DNA from 2 places in the Pseudoalteromonas sp. TB41 genome. Region 1 is predicted to be linked to the other one. Evidence: predicted binding sites of a transcription regulator. Region 1 holds the regulator's gene; the other holds the start of a gene.

Region 1 (3,598 bases):
GCGCCCTCACACCCAAGCCGATAGCTTAGGTTTTGACGATTTAGACAGTGGCTTTGACGATTTAGATTCACCTAGCGCACCGCGTCAGCAAACAATGCATAAAGAATCCAGTGACATCAGCACAATGCGTGAAGAAATGAACGCAATTCGTCAACTATTAGAGCACCAAGTATCAGGTTTAATGCAGCAAGATATGGCACGTCGCGACCCGACCCGTGCATGTATGATTGACCGCTTAGTCGGTATGGGGATAGAGAAAAATGTTGCTGAGCAAATGGCATGTTTTGTACCAGACGATGTGTCTCGCCAACAAGGCTGGAAAGCTTTATTGAACATGGTTGAAGATCAAATGCAAACTACGAACAACGAAATACTTCGCCAAGGCGGTGTTTTTGCGTTAGTCGGGCCTACAGGCGTGGGTAAAACCACCACAGTTGCAAAACTGGCAGCATTGGGTGCACAAAAATACGGTGCCGATAAAGTAGCGCTTATTACTACCGATACTTACCGTATTGGTGCTTATGAGCAGCTAGCAACGTATGGTCGTATTATAGGTTGTGGCGTTAAACAAGTTAAAGATGCAAATGAATTAGCAGAAGTTTTATACCATTTACGAAATAAACGTCTAGTCTTAATTGATACAGCGGGAATGAGTCAACGTGATTTACGCTTAACCGAGCAGTTAAACACCTTAATGCGTAATCAGCGTGTTGATATACGTAGTTATTTAGTATTAAGTGCGACGGCGCAAATTAATGTATTACAAGAAACAGTAAGGCACTTTAAAAAAGTACAGCTAAGCGGATGTATTTTTACTAAACTTGATGAGTCATTGAGTTTAGGTGAGATTATTAGTATTGCGATTCAAAATCGTCTCCCAATAGGGTATCTTACTAACGGTCAGCGAGTACCAGAAGATATTAGAGTGGCAAATGCCGAAAAACTAGTAAAAAAAGCTGAGCAATTGTATTTAAAAAGAATAAAAGCACAACAATCACGACACCAATCAGTGGCGTCGAGCACAGTAGAGATGTATGATTAACACAGTTTTAGATCAAGCAAGCGGCCTTCGCAAAATGAGCAAGAATAATAATAACGGCGTAAAAGTTATCGCTGTCACCGGCGGCAAAGGTGGAGTGGGTAAAACGAACGTATCCCTTAACACGGCAATCGCGTTAGGCCAACAAGGCAAACGTGTGCTTGTACTAGATGCTGATTTAGGATTAGCGAATTGTGATGTGATGCTTGGACTGCGCGTTGAGCGTAATTTATCTCATGTTTTATCGGGCGAATGTGAACTTGATGATATTTTAGTCGAAGGTCCCGCAGGCATAAAAATAGTGCCTGCAACATCGGGTTCGCAAAGTATGGTTGAGTTATCACCCTCAGAGCACGCTGGACTTATTCGTGCATTTAGTGAACTTAACACCGACTTTGATATTTTAATTGTTGATACCGCTGCGGGTATTTCCGATATGGTGCTGAGTTTTTCTCGCGCAGCGCAAGATGTGGTTGTGGTGGTATGTGATGAGCCTACATCAATTACCGATGCCTATGCTTTAATTAAAGTACTTAGCCGTGAGCACGGCGTTTATAAATTTAAAATTGTTGCCAATATGGTGCGTAGTTTACGCGAAGGGCAGGAATTGTTTGCAAAACTTTCAAAGGTTACCGACCGATTTTTAGATATATCAATGGAGTTGGTTGCAACGGTTCCATATGATGAAAATATGCGCAAATCAACGCGCCGCCAAAAAGTAATTGTTGAGGTTTTTCCTGGGTCGCCTGCTGCAATTGCTTTTAAAACACTGGCTACAAAAATTGCTAAGTGGCCAACACCTAGTCAAGCCTCGGGTCATTTAGAGTTTTTCATTGAGAAACTAGTTAGTAACTAACAATGACAATACCGGTGAATAGAGCTATGGGATATCAGTCAACACAAAATTTAAATATGATTGTTGAAAAGCATGCCTCATTAGTCAAAAAAGTGGCGTGCCATTTAATTGCTCGTTTACCGGCCAGTGTGCAGCTAGATGATTTAATTCAATCGGGTATGATTGGTTTAATTGAAGCTTCAAAAAACTTTGATGCGAGCAAAGGCGCAAGCTTTGAAACCTTTGCCGGTATTCGTATTCGTGGTGCGATGATAGACGAAATGCGCCGAGGCGATTGGGTTCCACGTTCAGTTCACAGAAAAAGCCGTTTGGTTGCAGAGACTATTGTTGCGCTTGAGAACAGTTTAAACCGTGAACCTAAAGATAGTGAAGTTGCTGAAAAACTTGAAATTTCGCTAAATGAGTACCATCATATTTTAAACGATGTAAATGTAAGCAAAGTGTTAGGTATTGAAGACCTTGGTATAGATGACGATGTGATTACACCTCATGGCCAAGATTTAGCACTAGACAAACCGTTCAATAATGTTAAAAATGAACGGTTTAATGAGTCTTTACTCAGTGCAATAAAGTCGTTACCGGAAAAAGATGCAATGGTGCTTTCTTTGTACTATAACGATGAGATGAATTTAAAAGAAATTGGGCATATACTCGATGTAAGTGAATCGCGTGTAAGTCAGATACATGGTCAGGCGATGATTAAGCTTAAAGCAAAAATCAATGACTGGATAAACTAGAAGTAAGTAAATAAAGGTTCAGGCCTCACTGGAGGATGTTTTGGATAAAAACATTAAAATTCTTGTTGTTGATGATTTCTCAACAATGAGACGTATTATTAAAAACCTGTTGCGCGATTTAGGTTTTACCAATGTTCAAGAAGCAGATGACGGGTCAACTGCTTTGCCTATGTTGCAAAATCAAGCGTTTGATTTTGTTGTAACAGATTGGAATATGCCAGGCATGCAAGGTATTGATCTTTTGAGGGCAATTCGAGCTGATGAAAAATTAAAGCATATTCCTGTTTTAATGGTTACAGCAGAAGCTAAAAAAGAACAAATAATTGCTGCGGCCCAAGCAGGTGTTAATGGTTATATTGTTAAACCATTTACTGCAGGTACATTGAAAACTAAATTAGAAAAAGTGTTCGAACGCTTAGGTTAATGAGAGGGAGAGGCTTATGTCAGCACCTGCTGCGCCTCAGATTACTTTAGAACAAGCTCGCCAGTTAGTTGTTTTTTTAGAAAATGGTGAGCAAGATAAAGCGAATCAGTTAATTTTAGAAACAGCTTCACAAGAGCAATCACAGTTATTTGCTGAGGTGGGTAAGTTGACGCGTCAACTGCACGAAGCTTTAAAAAGTTTCGAGTTAGACACGCGTTTAACAGACATTACCACTGATGCCATCCCTGACGCAAAAAAACGCCTTAACTATGTCATGGAAATGACAGAAAACGCAGCCAATAAGACAATGGATGCGGTTGAAGCAAGCTTACCATTAGCACAAGAAATCGCTGACGAAATAGCTGATATCAAGCCAACGTGGGATCGTTTAATGAACCGCGAAATAGAGCTTGGTGAGTTTAAATCACTTTGTCATAGTATTGATAAGTTTATGAGCAGTTCTCATCACAAAACCGATGAGTTACAAATGCTGATGACTAATGTGCTGATGGCTCAAGACTATCAAGATTTAACCGGTCAGG
Region 2 (3,598 bases), on a different contig from region 1:
ATGTTTTGCCCACACATCGCGATTAACACCAATAACACGTTTTACCTCATGGTTTGTTGTATTTTTTAAAAAAGCATCGTGTTGATTAGCAATATCATCAGCCATTAATATTTTTACATTCTGGCCAATAACCTCATTATCTTGCCAGCCAAAAATTGTTTCTGCAGCTTTATTAAAGCTCAAAATAGTGCCTTTAATATTGATAGTAACGATGCCGTCAATGGCAGTTGATAAAATAGCATCAAGGCGAGACTCTTCAGCTGATTTTTTCCCCAACAGCATTCTGTAACGGATCATGCCATTGATGATCACAACCACCGCTGTTAATAAAAGCGTGGCGAACGACACACTAATAGCAATAAAGGTTAGATGTGATTGGTTTGTTTGCTCGTTAATTATCGGGCTTGTTGCAATAAATCGCGTAGCAGCCATGCCCATATAATGCATACCAGCCACGGCAAGGCCAAGAATAAGGGCGCAAATAATACGATTATGCACAGGCGTTAATTTTTTAAAGTGTGCTGGTAAATGAAAACGTGCATAGAGACTTATAAAAGACAGCAGCACTGCAACAACAATTGAAGTGCCAAACCATATTGGATCATAACGAAGTAAAGGACTTAATTGCATCGCGGCCATACCGCTGTAATGCATGGTGCCAACACCCGCGCCAAATAAAAGAGAGCTTAGAATTAAATTGATAATACGAGGGTGAGAGCTATATGTTTTCAAACAAGAAAAAGCAATGGTACATGCCAGTAAAGCCGGTATAAACGACACAAAAGTGAGTGTGGGGTCGTATTCAATTGTAGTGCACAAAGAAAATGCGAGCATAGCAATAAAGTGCATGCTCCAGACCCCTCCGGCAAGGACTAAGGCAGCGGTTATATTGGCTAACTTTCGATAAGATTTAAAATGTGTATTATTTGCTAAATCGATAACGTGCAAAGAAAAATAAGCTGCAAAAATTGCGGTGAGGATAGATAGTGTCACTAAACTTGGGTCGTATACACCATTAATAATTAGGCTTGGATCTGGTTCGTTTATAAAAAAATTAGCTAACATCAATCATTCACATAATAACTCTTAAATTCAGTCTAATATAAAATACAATAATAATCACAAGGTATTGAGTTATAAATTACAAAAGTAACGTAAGTGTTTTAAGCTCTAAACCATACTATTTATTGAGTAGCACTAAATGCATTGTTATTAAAATGGCATTTAGTGAGGATTATTTATAGATTAGCCGTTATGGTACAAGGTAAAATAAAACCCAGTGGTTAATTATAAATAGGCAGCATTCATTGTTGGATTACACTTTAAAGCGTAGTAAGCGAAGAAAAACAGTGGCTATCAAAGTCGCACAACGTGAGCTTACGGTATATGCGCCCCATTTTGTAACGAAAACACAAATTAATGAATGGCTGTTAAGTAAACAGGACTGGATTGATGCTCAGTTACATAAGCAACAAATTCAAGCCGATACACGACAGTTTCCACTCAAAACCCAGAGTATTAAATTATTTAATGAAGCTGTAAATGTGCAATTTGAAAACGCAGCACGCACTCAATGGCAGCAGCACAATGAAAGCCAAACGCTGTTACTGAGTATTTCTTCACGTGTAAAGTATCAAACGCAAATGTATCAAAGTTTGCTAGAGCAGTTTCTGCATGAGAAATTAGAAAGTTATATTGAAATGCGAGTTAACGATTATTGTCAGCTGATGGGTGAAAAGCTACCGAGTAATATTCGTATTCAATTGTATAAATGTCGCTGGGGTAGTTGTAATCGCAGGCGTGAACTAACCTTCAACTTACACTTGGCAAGTGCACCGACATGGGTCATTGACTACGTGATTGTTCATGAATTAGCACATTTAAAATATTTAAATCACAGCGCTCAATTTTGGCAACGTGTGGGATTATTTTATTCAGATTATAAACAAGCAAGTAACTGGTTAAACAATCATGGTATGAGTTTACAGTGGGTATTTGAATAAAAAGAAATAAGGTAGAGAAGAGAAGTGGTGGAGGGAGCTGGATTCGAACCAGCGAAGGCTGAGCCGTCAGATTTACAGTCTGATCCCTTTGGCCGCTCGGGAACCCCTCCACACTAATTGTTATTGCATTTGGCCCCACTTAACTTAGCCTAAGAAAAGTGGTGGAGGGAGCTGGATTCGAACCAGCGAAGGCTGAGCCGTCAGATTTACAGTCTGATCCCTTTGGCCGCTCGGGAACCCCTCCAATGCAACGCGGCAGATAATAGCAAACTTCTTATTTAAGTAAAGAAAAAAGCTAAAGAAAATTCAAATTTAGCCGATAAATACTTATTAATTAGTTAAATAGGCTAAAGTCTATGCAGATTGGTGATTTGTTAATCACGGAGAGCCAGTTAAAAACGAGGCTTAACGAAAGTGTGCACGAAAACCGCCGAGGCGAGTTTGCACTTTTATTAGCAATGCTCTCTCACGATGCACTCGATTTTAGTGAATTCCACCTACCCAAAAGTGACACTAAGCATTATCATGCCGATGAAGATGCTCTGCGTAAACAATTTGGCGCAGGTCCAAAGCAGCCATTAGCGCCAGATACCTTTAATATGTTAATTGGTAAAAATAACACAGAGCTTTTAGCAAAAATGGGAAGCGCTGTAGGGATGAGTGATATAAAGTTAACTCAGTGCTTAAAGCCTGAGCCATTTAATATTCGTGATGATAAAAACCACATTCCACTGACTGTCATTGATAACTGTGAATTAGCGGTACGTCGACGAATTCAAAATACCAACACCGAGCTATCAAACCCTCAAATGGATGCGGTGGCATTTTATGATGATTTACAAAATGAAGCTATCCACCAGCCATTACATTTGTTTAGTGCCTAATTATATGTGTTCAATTGCTGCTTTATACATGCCATTTGATTGTAATAAACTGTGTTTATAGTAGAAAGTAACTATTGGTTTTATAAGTGCTTTATTTTAATAACTGATTTAATATAAAAAAAGCATCCAAAATTTAAATGCAATTGCTATAATGGCGCAAATGGTATGACATTAAATGCCATTATCATTAAACCAAGGTAATTAGGAACGTAATGAAGAAAACATTCACGCTGAATCATGAGAAAATCAAATACCCTCGTATGGTTGATGCTGCAAAGCATGAAGTGAAAAAATATTTGAAAAGAGAACGTAATAAAACTTTACCTGTTGATGCCGACTACTGGGCATTTGATTGTAAGTTTGGTAACACGGCTGAAGAAGCCCAAGTGGTTCACGTTGCTGAAATTAACAATCACATCAGTGAAATTGAAAAGCAAGGTTTAACTTCTTTTTACTTAGAGATTTTAGCAAGACCTGCACAGCGTCAAGATTTCGATGAAGATGATGGCGAGTAAAACGCTAATTTGCGTTTAGTGTAGTTTTTGAAAATGGGCCTTGTGGCCCATTTTTTGTAGCTGAAGTTTATACACTATGACATTTTTTGTATTTTTTATTACTGCCACAAGGGCACGTATCATTACGTTTTACTTTAATATCGGCAACCGGTGTAATCTCACCATTAAGGTATCGCCATTGTCCATCTTCTTTAAT

What was found. Region 1 encodes FliA, which starts transcription of late flagellar genes. Its sites were predicted from a motif close to CTAAAGNTNNNNNNNNNNNNGCCGATA; they were not measured.
Region 2: a site for FliA is predicted at 2,299-2,325, ahead of L641_RS0103410 (VC2046/SO_2500 family protein). Genes of this name have one in related genera too.

What each region holds. Positions count from the first base shown of each region.
Region 1 covers NZ_AUTH01000082.1:47,907-51,504, forward strand. Annotated here, with positions in the region: gene flhF (flagellar biosynthesis protein FlhF) at 1-1,042, shown strand, start outside; gene L641_RS0112235 (MinD/ParA family protein) at 1,035-1,895, shown strand; gene L641_RS0112240 (RNA polymerase sigma factor FliA) at 1,922-2,632, shown strand; gene cheY (chemotaxis response regulator CheY) at 2,673-3,056, shown strand; gene L641_RS0112250 (protein phosphatase CheZ) at 3,073-3,598, shown strand, end outside.
Region 2 covers NZ_AUTH01000020.1:52,367-55,964, forward strand. Annotated here, with positions in the region: gene L641_RS0103390 (PAS domain S-box protein) at 1-1,065, opposite strand, end outside; gene L641_RS0103395 (SprT family zinc-dependent metalloprotease) at 1,311-2,003, shown strand; tRNA gene L641_RS0103400 (tRNA-Tyr) at 2,029-2,113, opposite strand; tRNA gene L641_RS0103405 (tRNA-Tyr) at 2,163-2,247, opposite strand; gene L641_RS0103410 (VC2046/SO_2500 family protein) at 2,360-2,887, shown strand; gene L641_RS0103415 (DUF6172 family protein) at 3,100-3,402, shown strand; gene L641_RS0103420 (YchJ family protein) at 3,470-3,598, opposite strand, start outside.